DNA from 3 places in the Paenarthrobacter sp. NEAU-H11 genome. Region 1 is predicted to be linked to each of the others. Evidence: predicted binding sites of a transcription regulator. Region 1 holds the regulator's gene; each other region holds the start of a gene.
What was found. The regulator HrcA, encoded in region 1, represses chaperone genes, less so after heat shock. The targets are predictions, from matches to a motif close to TTNGCACTCGNNNNNNNCGAGTGCNAA.
Positions count from the first base shown of each region.

Region 1 (5,408 bases):
GGCCCGCACGCCGGAGCAGGCCTGCCGCCACAACCTCGCCTACTGGCGGGGCGACGACTGGTGGGGGATCGGCCCCGGCGCCCATTCGCATGTGGGCGGCGTGCGGTGGTGGAACGTCAAACACCCCACGGCCTACGCCGGACGCCTCGCACAGGGAGTGTCACCGGCGGCCGGCAGGGAAACCCTGGACCAGGAGACCCGGAACGTCGAACGTGTGATGCTCGAGGCCCGTCTCCAGTCCGGCCTCGAAGTATCGTCGCTGGGCCAAGAAGGACGCCATGAGGTTGCGGGGCTGATCGCGGACGGCCTCGTGGATCCTGCTGCCGCGTTCAGGGGCAGGCTGGTCCTGACCCTCAAGGGCAGGCTGCTGGCAGACGCGGTGGTCCGCCGGGTCCTGCCGGACTGAACGGCACAAAGCAACGTGGGTCCGCGCCCCCGCGGGCGTGGACCCGTGCAGCCGCTACTTGATCCAGCGCAGGTTGTACTGGTAACGGTGCGGCTGGCCACGGTTGACATGGATGCCGGCCGCCACCGAGAAGCAGGTGAGCGCAATCCAGATGAGGGTGGCGATGACGGCAAAGATGTTGCCGATCACGGGGACGAAGACCACCAGGATGTTCGCCAGCAGGGCAGCAATGGTGGGCGGCAGGCTGAAATTCAGGGCTTCCTTGGATTCCTGTGCCGTGAAGGGCCCGCGGTCCCGGAAGATCAGGTAGATCAGCAGCGACGGAACGCAGCCCAGGATGCCCCCGAAGTGCGCCATGGTGGCCCATTGCCGGTCTTCGCTGGCTGTCAGGGGCAGCGCATTCGCGGGAACGCCGTGGTACTCCGAACGGCCCTGGCCGCCCGGGCTGTCCCTGTGATCACGTGCGTTTTCTGCCACAGTCTGTTCCTTCTGAAGTGCAATGGTGCCGGCTAAGAAAGCTTATTGGGTGCGGCGGCCTGCAATGTTGCAGGATCCGCAGTACCAAGAATACTTGGTACCGGCCCCATACCTGCCCCGGGATGCGCGGGCCGGGGCAGAACCGTCCTTCAGGGCACGGTGAGGAAGTCGATGACTTCTTCGACCCTCCCCAGCAGCGAGGCTTCCAGGTCGGCGTACGTTCGGACGGCGCCGAGCAGTTTCTGCCAGCCAAGCCCGATGTCCTCCTTTGTGGCATGGGGCCAGCCGAACGCTGCGAGAATGCCGGTCTTCCAATCCTGCCCGCGCGGCACTACCGGCCACTGCTCAATGCCCAGGACCGCGGGCCGGATGGCCTGCCACACGTCCACGTAAGGGTGACCCACAATCAGGACGTTCCCTGCAGCTCCCGGCGAGGCCATGACGGCGTCCGCAATGCGGGATTCCTTGGAATCCGGCACCAGGTGGTCCACCAGGACGCCGAGGCGCCTGCCCGGTCCGGGCCTGAACGCTGCGACGGCCCCCGCCAGGTCATCAATGCCGTGCAGGGGTTCGACGACGATGCCCTCCACGCGCAGGTCGTCTCCCCAGACCTTTTCCACCAGTTCGGCGTCGTGCTTTCCCTCCACCCAGATCCGGCTGGCCTTGGCCACCTGTGCCCGCTGGCCGGCGACGCGGACGGACCCGGAGGCGGTCCGGCCGGCGACGGCGCCGGCGGCCTGCCGCGGGGCCGGGGGCAGGAGCTTGATGGCCCGGCCTTCGAGGAGGAATCCGAAACCAAGCCGGAAGGACCGGGATTTACCGCGCCGGTCCTCCAGGGCAACCACGTGCATGCCGCCGGATTTTTCCACCCGGGTCACGGCGCCCACCCAGCCGGACTGGACGTCCTCAAGGACCATTCCCCGTTCAACGGGAACCTCGGGCAGTTCAGTCTTTGCGGGAGCGGACAAGTCGCGTGGGCCCCAGTTCTGGTACTGCATGGTTTCACTCCGCCTAGCGTTCGGTCACAGGTCCGGATTTCGCCCGGAGCGGTACCAATGCTAGCAACGGCGGGAGTCATAATAGACTGTTAGCACTGAGGCATGTCGAGTGCTAACCCTTGAGGTGGCACAGCGCGGGCGGCGCGGCCGCCCCGAACCCTGGATGGAGGTGGAGTGTGAGCGAGCCACGCAAACTTGAAGTGCTGCGTGCAATCGTGGAGGACTACGTCCACTCCCGGGAACCCGTCGGGTCCAAGGCCCTGGTGGAGCGGCACCATCTCGGTGTGTCCAGCGCAACGATCAGGAACGATATGGCCGCCCTGGAGGAAGAGGGCCTGATCACCGCTCCGCACACCAGCGCCGGACGTATCCCCACTGACAAGGGTTACCGGCTGTTCGTGGACCAGATCTCGGCGGTCAAACCGCTGTCCCAGGCCGAGCGCAGGGCCATCCAGTCGCTGCTGGAAGGATCTGACGACCTCGACGACGTCCTTGACCGCACGGTCCGCCTGCTGTCGCAGCTGACCAACCAGGTTGCCGTGGTCCAGTATCCGCACCTGAGCCGGGCACTGGTCCGCCATATCGAGTTCGTCCTCCTCGCGCCGCGCAAGGTGCTGGTGGTGCTGATCGCCAACAGCGGCAAAGTGGAACAGCGCGTTATCGACGTCGGCCAGGACCTGGGGGACGACGCCCTCGCCACCCTGCGGGCACGGTTCCTTGGCTCCCTTGCCGGCACTCCGCTGAACCAGCTCGCCCAGTCCCTGCCGGCAGTGGTGGCCACAGCCGGCCCGGGGCAAAGGCAGGCCGCCCATGCCCTCGCCGTCGGCCTCGAAGGCCTGGCCCAGAGCAGCAGGGAAGACCGCATGGTCATGGCGGGCACCGCCAACCTTGCGCGTTCCAACGTGGACTTTCCGCTCAGCATCGGACCGGTCCTGGAAGCACTCGAGGAACAGGTGGTCATGCTCCGCCTGCTGAGCGAAATGGCGCAGGACCACCGCGGGGTGGCTGTCAGCATCGGCCGCGAGAATCCCTACGACGGCCTTGCCGAGGCGTCCGTCGTTGCCACGGGGTACGGTCCGGACCACATTGCGAAAATTGGTGTCCTGGGACCAACCCGGATGGACTATCCCACCACCATGGCCGCAGTCAGGGCCGTTGCCCGCTACCTTTCGCGGATCCTGGGACCCTGACGTTTTCCCGTTCCCGGGCATGCAGATCATTTCCCGCAGTCCAACTGCAGGCAGTACAACAAGGAAGAGATACGAACTTTGAGCAGCCACTACGACGTCCTTGGAGTCTCACCGGAGGCCACGGGAGAAGAGATCAAGAAGGCCTACCGCAAGCTGGCGCGCACGCTCCACCCGGACGTCAACCCGGGTGAGGACGCGTCGGACCGCTTCAAGGCCGTGACCCACGCCTACGAGGTTCTTTCGGACCCGCAGAAGCGCCGCGTCTACGACACCACCGGCAACGAGAACGGCACGGACAACGGCTTCGGCGGAGGCAGCTACGCCGGCCAGGGATTCGCGTTCCAGGACATCTTCGACACCTTCTTCGGGGCCGGCGGAACAACGGGCCCGGCTTCCCGCGTCAGGCGCGGCCAGGACGCACTCATCAGTGTCCGCATCGAACTCCGCGACGCTGTCTTCGGCGTCAACAAGAAGCTGGAAGTGGACACGGCCGTCACGTGCCCCACCTGCGAAGGTTCGTGCTGCCGGCCGGGAACCCATCCGGAACGCTGCGACATCTGCGGCGGCAGCGGCCAGGTCCAGCGTGCCGTGCGCTCCATCCTGGGACAGGTCATGACCGCCGCCCCGTGCGGTACGTGCGAGGGCTTCGGCACCGTCATCAAGGACCCCTGCAATGAGTGCAGCGGCCAGGGACGCATCCGCAGCCGCCGTTCGCTGACCATCAAGGTTCCCGCCGGCGTAGCCACCGGAACCCGCATCCAGCTTTCCGGCCAAGGCGAAGCAGGTCCCGCCGGCGGTCCCGCCGGCGACCTCTACGTCGAGATCCGCGTGAACAACGACGCCACCTATGTCCGGGACAACGACGACCTCCACGCAACCCTGCACCTTCCCATGACCGCTGCAGCCCTGGGCACCGAGGTGAGCCTGGAAACGTTCGACGGACCGCAGGAGATCGACGTCAAGCCGGGCACCCAGTCCGGCGAGATCATCACCCTTCGCGGACTTGGCGTGACCCACCTTCGCGGGTACGGGCGCGGCGACCTGAAAGTGCACCTCCAGGTCGAGACTCCCGCCAAGCTGGACGCCGCGCAGGAGGACCTCCTGCGTCAGCTTGCCAAGATGCGAGGTGAACAGATCACCGAGGGCAAGCTTGCGGCCAGCGGGGGCATGTTCGCCAAGCTCCGGGACCGGCTCGGTAACCTGTAGCGGTGAGCAACCCGGTCTTTTTCACTCCTCCCGGTTCCCTTGACCAGCTGGTGGCGGGGGAAGTCTTTGTCCTGGAGGGGCCCGAGGCGCGGCACGCCGTCACGGTGAAGCGGCTTGCCCCGGGCGAGCCCGTTGACATCGTGGACGGCGCCGGGACGCGCATGAGCGGAAAGGTGCTTGCGGCGTCCCCCTCCGGGCTGGATGTTGAGTGCTCCTCCGTGGCCGTTGAGCCGCAGCCGGTAACAAGGCTGGTGCTGGTACAGGCGCTGGCGAAGGGCGACCGCGACGAACTTGCCATTGAGACGGCAACTGAACTCGGGATCGACGCCGTCATACCCTGGCAGTCCGAACGGTCCATCGTCCGCTGGAAAGGCGACCGGGCCGCGAAGGCCCACGCCAAATGGCAGTCCGTGGTCACGGCAGCCGCCAAGCAGGCGCGCCGCGCCTGGGTTCCCGAGGTGCGGCCCGTCGTCGACACCGCCGCGCTGGCCGGCCTCGTGGAGGCCGCAGGGCTTGCCGTCATCCTGCACGAGGACGCGGTTAGGCCCTTGCGGACAGTGCTGGAAGCGTGGCAGCGCGGCGGAACCCCAACGGAACCCCGCGAAGTCTTCCTGATCGTTGGGCCGGAAGGCGGCATCAGTCCCCGGGAAGTAACCCGGCTCTGCGGCAAGGGTGCTGTCACGGCCCTGCTGGGGCACCATGTGCTGCGCTCATCCACCGCCGGCCCCGCCGCCGTCGTGCTTGCCAGCGACGTCCTGGGCCGCTGGGCGGCGCATGCTGCCGAGCCTGCCGGTTGAGCAGGCCGCCGAAGCTGCAGCGTGCGGGCTAGCGGACTTTGAAAGCCCGCGAGTCCTCGTTCTGGTCCGGCTGCCCGTCGGCGCCGGCCTGGGCCACGCGCAACTCGTAGTCGCCGGAAGGCAGCGTGAGGGCAAGCGTGAAGATCCCTCCCTGTCCGGGCTGGGCGGAGGCCGTTGTTTCTCCGGTGAGGAACGGTACCTTGTTGCCGTCCTGCTCCGCCCGCTGGATCTGCCAGCGCAGCTTGCTGCCGGCCAGGGTGCTGCGGCCGGTGATCTTCACGCTTCCGTCGGCAATTTCCACATTTTCCTGCGGATCGATGATCCAGACGGGCGC
Region 1 covers NZ_JBNZGA010000005.1:180,345-185,752, reverse strand. The annotation lists gene hemW (radical SAM family heme chaperone HemW) at 1-406, shown strand, start outside; gene ACQ3DC_RS08830 (DUF4870 domain-containing protein) at 461-883, opposite strand; gene ACQ3DC_RS08825 (DUF3097 domain-containing protein) at 1,033-1,881, opposite strand; gene hrcA (heat-inducible transcriptional repressor HrcA) at 2,058-3,071, shown strand; gene dnaJ (molecular chaperone DnaJ) at 3,150-4,277, shown strand; gene ACQ3DC_RS08810 (16S rRNA (uracil(1498)-N(3))-methyltransferase) at 4,280-5,074, shown strand; gene ACQ3DC_RS08805 (GerMN domain-containing protein) at 5,103-5,408, opposite strand, start outside.

Region 2 (5,408 bases), on a different contig from region 1:
GTCCGGTGATATCGGGGGCACGCTCAACCGGGTGCCGAAGTACGTTGTCTCCGGCACCCTCACCTCTCCGGGCTGGGCGGGCACAAAAGTCCTGCCGGATGCCACGGCCGCGGGCCGGCTGCGGGAGGAATACGACCAGGTGCACATGTTCGGCAGCGGCGTCCTCATCCGTTCGCTGCTCGCGGCAAACGTACTGGACCGCCTCCACCTCTGGCTCTATCCGATAACCCTCGGGCAGGGCAAGCGCCTGTTCGACGCCGGGACCATCCCTGCGTCCTTCCGCCTCGCGGAGCCGGCACGCAGTTTCCCGAAGGGGGCGGTGTCGCTGGCCTACGAGCGCACCGGCGACGTGGAAACGCAGGACATGCCGGGAGCGTAGAGCGGATGCCCTGAACGGACGGCCCCGGGGCAACAAAAAACCGGCCCAGCGGAGGCTGGACCGGTTTTTTGCGTTACACGGTTGCCCGTGCGCAGCTACTTGCTAGTGGCTGTGTCCCGCGTGCTCGTCTTCCTCGGCAGGCTTCTCGACAACCAGGGTCTCGGTGGTGAGAACCAGGGCAGCGATGGAAGCCGCGTTGCGGAGGGCCGCGCGGGTGACCTTGACGGGGTCGATGACACCGGCAGCGATCAGGTCCTCGTACTCGCCCGACTTGGCGTTGAAGCCGTTGTTGGTTTCGAGCTCGGCAACCTTGGCGGTGATGACGTAGCCGTCGAAACCGGCGTTCTGGGCAATCCAGCGCAGCGGCTGGACCAGCGCGCGGCGGACAATGCCCACGGCAGCGGCGGCGTCGCCTTCGAGTGCCTTGACGGCCGGGTCCTCATCCAGTGCCTTCAAGGCGTGGATCAGGGCCGAGCCACCGCCGGCCACGATGCCCTCTTCCAGGGCAGCTCGGGTGGAGGAAACAGCATCCTCGATGCGGTGCTTCTTCTCCTTGAGCTCAACCTCGGTGGCTGCGCCAACCTTGATGACACCGATGCCGCCGGCCAGCTTGGCCAGGCGTTCCTGGAGCTTTTCACGGTCCCAGTCGGAATCGGTGCGGGTCAGCTCGGCGCGGAGCTGGGCCACGCGCGCTGCCACGTCTTCGGCCGAGCCTGCGCCGTCAACGATGGTGGTGTTGTCCTTGGTGACGGTGATGCGGCGGGCGGTGCCCAGCACCTCAAGGCCGACGGTGTCCAGGCTGAGGCCCAGTTCCGGGGACACAACCTGCGCACCGGTGAGGGTGGCGATGTCCTGCAGCATGGCCTTGCGGCGGTCACCGAAGCCGGGAGCCTTGACGGCGACGACGTTCAGGGTGCCGCGGATGCGGTTGACGATCAGCGTGGACAGTGCCTCGCCCTCAACGTCTTCGGCAATGATGAACAGCGGCTTGGAAGCCTGCAGCGCCTTTTCCAGCAGCGGCAGGAATTCCTGGATGCTGGAGATCTTGCCCTGGTTGATCAGGATGAGGGCGTCCTCGAGGACTGCTTCCTGGCGTTCCGCGTCCGTGACGAAGTACGGGGACAGGTAGCCCTTGTCGAACTGCATGCCCTCGGTCAGGACCAGTTCGGTCTGCGTGGTGGAGGACTCCTCGATGGTGATCACACCATCCTTGCCCACCTTGCCGAATGCCTCGGCGAGGAGCTCGCCGATCTCGTCGCTCTGGGCGGAGATGGCTGCAACGTTGGCCACCTGGGTGCCTTCAACGGGGCGGGCGTTCTCCAGCAGGCGGGCGGCGACGGCCTCAACGGCAACCTCGATGCCCCGCTTGATCTGGCCGGGAGCTGCGCCTGCAGCCACGTTGCGCAGGCCTTCCTTGACCAGGGCCTGCGCCAGGACGGTTGCCGTGGTGGTGCCGTCACCGGCAACATCGTTGGTCTTGGTTGCGACTTCCTTGGCCAGCTGCGCGCCAAGGTTCTCGTAGGGGTCGTCCAGTTCCACTTCGCGGGCGATGGTGACGCCGTCGTTCGTGATGGTGGGAGCGCCCCACTTCTTGTCCAGGACGACGTTGCGGCCGCGGGGGCCGAGCGTCACCTTGACGGTGTTGGCGAGCTTATCGATGCCGGCTTCAAGAGACCGGCGGGCAGCGTCGTTAAACGCAAGCTGCTTTGCCATGGTTTTGTCCTTTCAAGACAGAACCCCGCGCAGCCGACCAGCAGAATGCATGACCAGCGGCACGGGGATCCGGAGAGTTACTTTACGACGATCGCCAGGACGTCGCGGGCGGACAGCACGAGGTACTCGGTGCCGCCGGTCTTGACTTCGGTTCCGCCGTACTTGGAGTAGATAACGACGTCGCCAACGGCTACGTCGACAGGAACGCGGTTGCCGTCCTCAAAGCGGCCGGGGCCTACTGCAACAACTTCGCCTTCCTGCGGCTTCTCCTGTGCGGAGTCCGGGATGACCAGGCCGGAAGCCGTGGTCTGCTCGGCTTCGAGCGGGCGGACAACAATACGATCCTCAAGAGGCTTAATAGAGACCGACACTCGGACCTCTCCTTCTTCGTCAGCAAATTCGTGGACTGGAAAGCTTTCCGCCCTGGCTGGCAAACCGTCGTCGCGGTGCCGGCAGCAGCCAGGCTGGCAGCTCTTCATGTGTTAGCACCCTCCTAGGGAGAGTGCTAATGATGACTCTATGTAAGGCTTAGCACTCGGTCAAGGCGAGTGCCAGCGTTTCGTCATGGGCGGACACCAATCCATGTACATTTGACCGGTGCGAGCAGCCCTGTACCTGACCCTTGCCACCCTCTTCTGGGCGGGTAACTTCGTTGTAGGCCAGGCCGCCATGGAAACCATGCAGCCGCTCCAGCTGACCTTCTGGCGCTGGGCCCTGGCTGCCGTGCCGCTGCTGGCCCTGGCACAGGCGGTGGACCGGCCGGACTGGCGGGCTGTCCTGCGCCGCTGGCCGATGCTCCTGCTCCTGAGCTGCCTTGGGATGAGCGCCTATACCCTGCTGCTCTACAGTGCGCTGGGGCACACCTCAGCCCTGAACGCCTCCCTGGTAACGGCTGCGAACCCGGCCCTGATCATGGTCCTGGCCGCCATCCTGCTTCGGGACAGGCCGGGTCCCCTGAGCTGGGTGGGCGTTGCCCTGGGCCTGGCAGGCGTCCTGCTGGTCCTCACCGGAGGCAACCTGCAGCGGCTGCTGACTTTCTCGATCGATGCCGGCGAATTGCTGATCGTGGCCGCCATCACCGTCTGGGGCTTCTATACGATCATCGCCCGCAGGCTCTCCGTCCCGGCGATTACGTCCACCGCGGTGCAGGTGGCCATGGCGGCGATTGTCCTGGTTCCCTTTGCGGTGGCCACCGGGGCAGGGCTGCCGGCCACCGCCTCGGAGGGCTGGTCGCTGGCCTACATTGCCCTGTTCCCCTCCTTGGGTTCCTACCTGCTCTGGAACCTTGCACTCAAGCGCACCACCGCTGCCAATGCGGGCAACTACCTGAACCTCATTGCCGTCTTCACCGCGATCATCACGGTGGCCCTGGGCCAGCCCATCACGGTCCCGCAGGTCCTGGGCGGCGTCCTGGTCATTTCCGGGGTCCTGCTCACCAGCGCGGGCGGCAGGCCACCTCAGCGGCCCAGGTCGTCGAAGTCGACGTCCTCTCCGCCGTCGGCCCCGCCTGCGGAGTTCCGCCCCCGGTAGAGGAGGAAGGCAGAGACCAGGGCGGTCAACAGCGACGCGGCAAGGAAGACGACGCTGCCGGCCCGGGCTCCGTCGTACAGCCCCCGGATGTCCCGGGCCTCCTGGGTGTCGTCCTTGATGTCGTTGCCGCCCACCGAATAGACGGTGGCGTTGAAGGTGTCCAGGAAGAAGATGATCACCAGGAGCGCCAGGCACACCACCGCCACCACGGAACCTGCGATCAGTGCCGGCCGGGCGAACCTCGCCGGGCCGCCGTCCCCGGGTTGGTGCTGACGGGGCTGCTGCGGACCTGCACTCTGGTTCATGGCTTCAACACTATCGGCATAGCGGCGGCCCGCTCCTCCACTAGGCTGGAACCCATGGCTCACGCTCCCCAGGACCAGATTGCACCGCTGCTCACCCCTGAAGGCTGGGAGCTCCTGGCGTCCCTGGGCCCCTACCAGGAAGAGAAGTCCTTCGAGCTGAACTCGGCCCTCCGCAAGGCCGGCCACTCCCCCGAACTGGTTTCCGCCGTCCTGACCCAGTCCCGGCTCCGCACCAAGGCCGCGGCGAAGTTCGGTGAGTTCGCCCGCAGCATGCTGTTCACCCAGGCAGGGCTGGAACAGGCAACCCGGCTGAACGTCGCCGCCCGCCATGCCCAGAGGTTCGCCGAGGCCGGAGTCCGCCACGTGGCGGACCTGGGCTGCGGCCTGGCCGCGGATTCGCTGGCGCTGGCTTCCATGGACATCAACGTCACCGCTGTGGAGATGGACGAGACGACGGCGGCCTGCGCCACGGTGAACCTCATTCCGTTCCCCAACGCCACCGTGGTCCACGCAGACGCCACGGCGGTGCCGCTGGACGGGGTCGACGGCGTCTGGCTGGATCCCGCGCGCCGGGTCACTTCGACGTCGGGCACCAAGCGGATCTGGGACCCTGAAGCCTTTTCGCCGCCCTTGTCCTTCGTTGAGGGCCTGGCCGCGTCCGGCCTGGCCGTCGGGGTCAAGATGGGCCCGGGCATGCCGCACGAGTCCGTTCCGGCCGGCTGTGAGGCACAGTGGGTTTCGGTGGCGGGCGACGTCACCGAGGTTGCGCTGTGGTTCAACGCAGTGCGCCGGCCCGGAGTCCGCCGGGCCGCTCTGGTGCTCGGCGCCCGGGGCGCGGCGGAGCTTACCAGCGGAGAAGACTTCGGCGCCGGTCCTGCCGCTCCGGTGGGGCCGGTGGAGGGCTACCTCTACGAACCGGACGGCGCGGTGATCCGGGCCGGCCTGGTGGCCGACGTCGCGCTGCAGCTTGGCGGACACCTGGTGGATGAGCACATCGCCTATGTGTGCGCACCGGAGCTGGTGGATACACCGTTCGCGCGCGCCTACAAGGTCCTGGACGTGATGCCCTACAACGTCAAGGCGCTCAAGGCCTGGGTGAAGGCAGAGGGCATCGGGGTGCTGGACATCAAAAAGCGCGGCACCGCCGTCACTCCCGAGGAGCTCCGCAGGCAGCTCCTGCCAGGGGGGAAGAGCGCAGCCGGAAAGAACTCCGGCAAGAAGGCCGGGACCAAAACAGCCACCCTGGTCCTGACCCGTATCGGGGAGGACCGGGTGGCCATCGTGGTGGAGCCGGTGCCGGGCACTGCCCGCGAAGAAACGGCTACTGCGCGCGCATGAACTCTTCCGCCGCGCGCACCTGCCCGGCAGTGGGCCGGATGCCGGTGTACAGCACGAACTGCTCCAGGGCCTGGATGGTTGCCACTTCCGCACCGGTAATCACGGGTTTCCCCGCCGCCCGCGCAGCTTTGACCAGCGGCGTC
Region 2 covers NZ_JBNZGA010000001.1:428,936-434,343, forward strand. The annotation lists gene ACQ3DC_RS01955 (dihydrofolate reductase family protein) at 1-379, shown strand, start outside; gene groL (chaperonin GroEL) at 482-2,092, opposite strand; gene groES (co-chaperone GroES) at 2,170-2,463, opposite strand; gene ACQ3DC_RS01970 (DMT family transporter) at 2,690-3,622, shown strand; gene ACQ3DC_RS01975 (hypothetical protein) at 3,550-3,927, opposite strand; gene ACQ3DC_RS01980 (class I SAM-dependent methyltransferase) at 3,982-5,265, shown strand; gene ACQ3DC_RS01985 (shikimate 5-dehydrogenase) at 5,249-5,408, opposite strand, start outside.
Region 2: groES (co-chaperone GroES) is a predicted target of HrcA. The motif match lies at 2,621-2,647, and genes of this name have one in related genera.

Region 3 (5,408 bases), on a different contig from region 1:
AACCGAGCCCAGGTGCAACCCGGGAAAACCGCCATGACCCCGGGAACCGACGACGATAAGGTCCGCGTCCTTGGCGGCGTCGAGTATTGCCGAAGCGGGTGAATTGGTATTGACGAGGTGTCCTGCGGCGGTCACGCCTCCGTCTGCAGCGGTCTTCAGCGCCTCACCCTGAAGCGTCCGCGCGGCTTGCTCTGGAGACTCTTCGGCGGCAATTTCGCCTGCCGCCGTTTCCAGGACAGCCGGATACCACGCCAACGGAGCCTTGTTCCAGGCTGTGACGAGGCGGAGCTGGCCGTGGCGCTGGCGGGCCTCATCCATGGCCCAGTCCAGTGCTGCCCGGGAATGCCCGGAACCGTCAAAACCAACAATAATCAAGAACGAACCGGTGCTGGTCACTTGTCTTTCCTTTCGATCGCCCCGCCGGGCCCTACCGCAATCAGGGTTACGCTTCTGTCTCGAGGCATCGCTTAGAAGCCTGTCGGTTCGGTTTCGAGCTCAGGTTCGCTGGGCAGGTGTTCATGGTGGAGCGGCCGCAGCGCTGTTGTTTGCGGGAACCACAGCAATGCGTCGTAGCGGTGGCCCATGGTCGTGGGGACGTAGTTGCCTTTCTCGCGGTCGGGGTTGTAGACAACCCCGATGGCGCGGTGGCCGCGCCAGGAGGAGAGCCAGTGGCCCGCCCGGTCCGGTCCGAACACGAGAGTGGACGGGCTTTCGAGTGCCGCGTGGAGGAGGTCTTCGTGGCTTCCGGGTACGGCTGCCGGGACGTTCATGACCTCTTCCGGGAGACCCCAGGCCGGCGCGGCAGTGACGGATCCCCCATAGGACGCGAAGCCGACAAGGACTACTGATCCGTGATGGCGCAGGCGCATGAGTTGGCCGATGTTGACCATGCCGTCCAGCGCCATATCCGTTGCCCTGGCGTCGCCTATATGCGTGTTGTGCGCCCAGACCAGTCCCTTGGAGCCGGGGCCGTGGTGGCGTGCCAGCCGGTCTATGGTGTCGCTCATGTGGTGGTCCCGGATGTTCCAGGATTGCCGGTCACCGCGGATCATGGTCCGGTAGTAGCGTTCGGCGTTTGCCGCCACGATGGCGTTCTGCACTGCGTCAAAAGCTGCAGCATCGTCCTCCACCCGGCCGAAGGTCTGCCGGTGCACCTCGGCCAGAAGCATCACCACGTCCGCCTCGCAGGATCGTGGTACCAGGCGGGTGTCCGAGGCATACCGCTGGGGGTCTTCCCGGAACGGTACAAAGCACTGCCAGGCCTTCATTGCTGCCGGCATAGCCTCGGGTGCGTTGGCGTTGAGCCAGCCGAAGATTTCCCTCAGGGAATCCCAGAGGGAATAGACATCCAGTCCGTAGAAGCCGGTGCGCTGTTCTTCCGGTCGGGCCAGATTCCATTCGCGCAGCCAGGTGAGGAACTCTGCCACTTCCTGGTTGGCCCACATCCAGGTGGGCCACCGCTCGAAGCCGGCCAATAGTTGCCGGGCATCGAGGTTCTGGTCGGTTTGGCCGCGGACCCAGCGGTTGATGCGCCAACAGTCCGGCCAGTCGCCCTCCACCCCAATCCAGCTGAATTGGTGTTCCTCGATGAGACGACGGCTGAGGGCTGCCCGCCACTGGTAATACTCCTGCGTGCCGTGTGAAGCCTCGCCCAGGCAGACGAAGCGTGCCCGGGCACATAAATCCACCAGGCCGTCCAGGTGTCGGGAAGCCGTTTGCAGCGGCCGGGCCAGGGCCCGGATCTCGTCCAGTTCCAGCCCGTGGGGATGGTGCCGGTCCCCGGTCCCGCGGTTCACAACATCATCCCTCGCACGTCATTGGACTGTTTCCCTGGCAAGCCGGCTGCTTCCCGGGTGCATCGGGATCCGCAGGACAGACGGGCGGATCAGCAGCCGGGCGGATCAGCGCGCTTTCGCTTGGCCGGTACCGCGGCCAAGCAAGATCCCCACGGCGAGCATGACGACTCCCAGAACGACGTGGAGCCAGTTATCTGCCGTGTTCACCGGGATGAAGTTGGCAGACGACGCCTGGTCAATCAGCAGCCCGTAGAGCCAGATCACCAGATAGAGGGCGCCCGCACCGATGAGGTAGTACTTCGACTGGAGTGCGGACCTGCCCATGAGCAGGCCGGCGGCTCCGAAGAGCAGGTGAACAATGTTGTGCAGGATGGACACCTGGAAAATGCCGAGGAGCATCGCGCCGGACTCAGTGCCGGCAAAGGTCATTTCCGCATAGTTCGTGGTGACCCCGGGGATGAAACCGAGGACGCCCACCAGAGCGAAAACTGCTCCAGCGCCCAGGGCTGTGATTTCGAGGGGCGTGCGGTGGTGGCGTGCGCCGATTCCCGGATGTGCTGATGATGCCGACATGGCTTTCTTCCTTGTTTGAAGGGGTGGAATCTTTGGTGCTCGAGTGCGGCCGCCAGCGGGGAGTGGTGCAGCGCCACGCTGGTTATGCTTCCAGCTTCAAGCTACGGTTGCCTGGCTTTCAGAGGCTTAAGTCCTTAGGTCAGTGAAGGTTAGGGATGAAGTGCGAAAACCGCTATTTTCCGGGCTCCGGGCATGAACGCAGACCGTGTGCGAAGGCTCCCGGGAGGAGGGTCTTTTGTCCCTATCTGGACCACATCCGCAGGTGTTAACTGGATTGACACCGGCCCCTCACGCGGCCCTTTGCCTGCATGGAATCTGGAGAACCCGTCATGTCTGATCTGCTCAAATGGTCCCCTTTTGCATCGACCCGGTGGACCTCCCCCTTCAACACCGTATTGCGATCCCCGGCCGAGCTGCTGGACTCCGTAGAGCGCATGTTCGACTCGGCAACAGGCGCCGCCCCCATCCGGGTCGAAGAGTTCGTCGACGGTAAAACGCTTGTGGTGCGTGCTGAGATGCCCGGCGTCGATCCGGACAAAGACGTCGAAGTGACCATGGACGACGGGTTCCTGCGGATTCGCGCCGAGCGCCAGGAAAAAGAAGAGCACAAAGACAAAGGACGCTACCGGTCGGAGTTCCGCTACGGGTCATTCAGCCGGAACATCCCGCTCCCTGAAGGGGTTAAGGAAGAAGACATCAAGGCCACCTACGTCAACGGGGTCCTGGAAGTCCGTGCCCCGCTGCCCGAGCAGGGCCTGCCCGCGGAGCCGAAGAAGCTCCCCATCACCCGCGGGTAACCTGGCAGCGCCCCACAACCACACCGGCACCACCGTTGTGCCCCGCAAAATCACCGCCGAGCTTTGCGGGGTCGTCGGCCAGCCGCTTCCCAGGATTCCCACGGCTGACACCAGGAAGCTTCTGAGCTGAGTGAGGTGTCCGAAGGAGCTGCTATGAGAGAACAGCATCCCCCGACGCTGCGGTTTCTCGGCGCAGCCGACACAGTGACAGGTTCCAGATACCTGATCCGGTCGCAAGGCCACCGGGTCCTTGTAGAGTGCGGCCTGTTCCAGGGCTATAAACACCTTCGCGACCGTAACCGCGTACCTTTCCAGGTCAGTCCCGCGAACATCGATGCCGTTGTCCTCACCCATGCCCATCTGGATCACAGCGGATACATCCCTGCATTGGTGCGCGACGGATTCCACGGCCCCGTCTATGCCACACCGGGCACGGCCGAACTGTGCAAGCTGCTGCTTCCCGACAGCGGATACCTCCAGGAAGAGGAAGCCCGCTACGCAGACCACAGGGCATCATCAACCCATCACCCTCCCGTGCCCCTCTACACAGCCCAGGACGCCGTCCGATCGCTCGACAGTTTCAAAACCCGGGACTTCGACTCTCCGTTCCCCCTGCCCGGGGGCATTGAAGCAACGTTCCTTCCTGCCGGCCACATCCTCGGCGCGGCCCAGGTGCACCTCCAACTTGCCGGCCGGACTATCCACTTCACTGGAGACCTGGGGCGGGCCGATGACCCCCTGATGTACGCGCCGAGAGCGCTGGGGCGCGTCAATGTACTGGTCACCGAATCCACCTACGGCAACCGGACACACCCGCAGGGCAACCCGGAAACTGAACTCGGCGACATCATCACCCGGGTGGCCAAGCGAAACGGCGTCATCATGATCGCCGCGTTCGCCGTCGGCCGGGCCGAAACGGTCCTGCTGCACCTGTCGCGGCTCCTCGCCAAACATGCGATCCCCTCCATCCCCGTCTACCTCAACAGCCCAATGGCAATCGACGCATCCGGCATGTATCAGCGCCATCGCGAAGAACACAGGCTCAAGCAGGACGAATTCGAAGCCATGTACAAAGTGGCCACCCCCGTCCGCAGCCCCGACGAGTCAAAACTGCTCAACCTGCGCGGCGGACCCATGATCATCATCTCCGCCAGCGGCATGCTCACCGGCGGCAGGATCCTGCACCACCTCACGGCCTACGGGCCGGACCGGCGCAACGCCATTATCCTCAGCGGATACCAGGCCGGGGGAACACGGGGCGCATCACTCGCCGCAGGCGAAAAATGCCTCCGGATCTACGGACAGGACGTCAGGATCGAAGCAGAAGTCATCCAGATGGAAGGACTATCCGCCCACGCCGACTCCAGCGAACTGATCCAATGGATGAGGACCGCACCTCAGGCCCCGTCGATGACCTACGTCACGCATGGAGAGCCGGACGCCTCCGACGCCCTCCGGGCCCGCATCAAACGCCAACTGGGATGGAAAGCCCGCATTCCCGAGCACCTGGAAGCCATCTCACTCGAAAACCCGCGCTGAAGAAAACGCGGTCAAGGGGCTGCCGGGACCTGGCCCCGTCATGCCACCTTCTCCTGCCGATTGGCACGGGGTTCCACTCCTTCAAAGTAGCCGCCCTTGAAGAAGAGGAGCGGCTCGGCGCCGTCCCGCGCCCCCAGTGCGCGGACAGCACCCACCACAATGGTGTGGTCGCCGCCGTCGTACTCCTCATGCAGTTCGCAGTCCACCCAGGCGAGCGCCTGGTCCAGTACGGGATTGCCCAGGGGTGACGCAGAGTGGTTGACGCCGGCGTATTTGTCGGTGCCGGAGCGGGCAAACCGGGCTGCCAGGTGCTGGTGTTCCGCGGGCAGGATGTTCACGGTGAACCGGCCCGCGTCGCGCAGCCGCGGCCAGGTGCTGGAGCTTCGTGCAGGGCTGAAGGTGACCAGGGCGGGGTCCAGGGAGAGCGACGAAAACGACTGGCAGGTGAAGCCAACGGGGCCGTTGTCCGTGGCGGCGGTGATGACGGTCAGTCCGGAGGCGAAATGGCCCAGGACGTGGCGCAGGCGCTGCGGCGTGAGGTCAAAGTGTTCCGTCATTGTTCTTTCCTTTCGAGGCCGGTGGTTCAAACCAACCACCCGTAAGCGTGCTGTTCAATCGGGGGTGAAACGCACTGACTCCCTGGGCAATACGGGGTCACGGCCCGAAGCATGACGTAACGAAAAGGGGGGTCAAAGGCTTGGCA
Region 3 covers NZ_JBNZGA010000009.1:88,075-93,482, forward strand. The annotation lists gene ACQ3DC_RS12865 (universal stress protein) at 1-396, opposite strand, end outside; gene ACQ3DC_RS12870 (erythromycin esterase family protein) at 468-1,796, opposite strand; gene ACQ3DC_RS12875 (DUF4383 domain-containing protein) at 1,902-2,369, opposite strand; gene ACQ3DC_RS12880 (Hsp20/alpha crystallin family protein) at 2,699-3,166, shown strand; gene ACQ3DC_RS12885 (MBL fold metallo-hydrolase RNA specificity domain-containing protein) at 3,320-4,705, shown strand; gene ACQ3DC_RS12890 (flavin reductase family protein) at 4,744-5,262, opposite strand; gene ACQ3DC_RS12895 (FAD-dependent monooxygenase) at 5,395-5,408, opposite strand, start outside.
Region 3: ACQ3DC_RS12880 (Hsp20/alpha crystallin family protein) is a predicted target of HrcA. The motif match lies at 2,557-2,583, and genes of this name have one in related genera.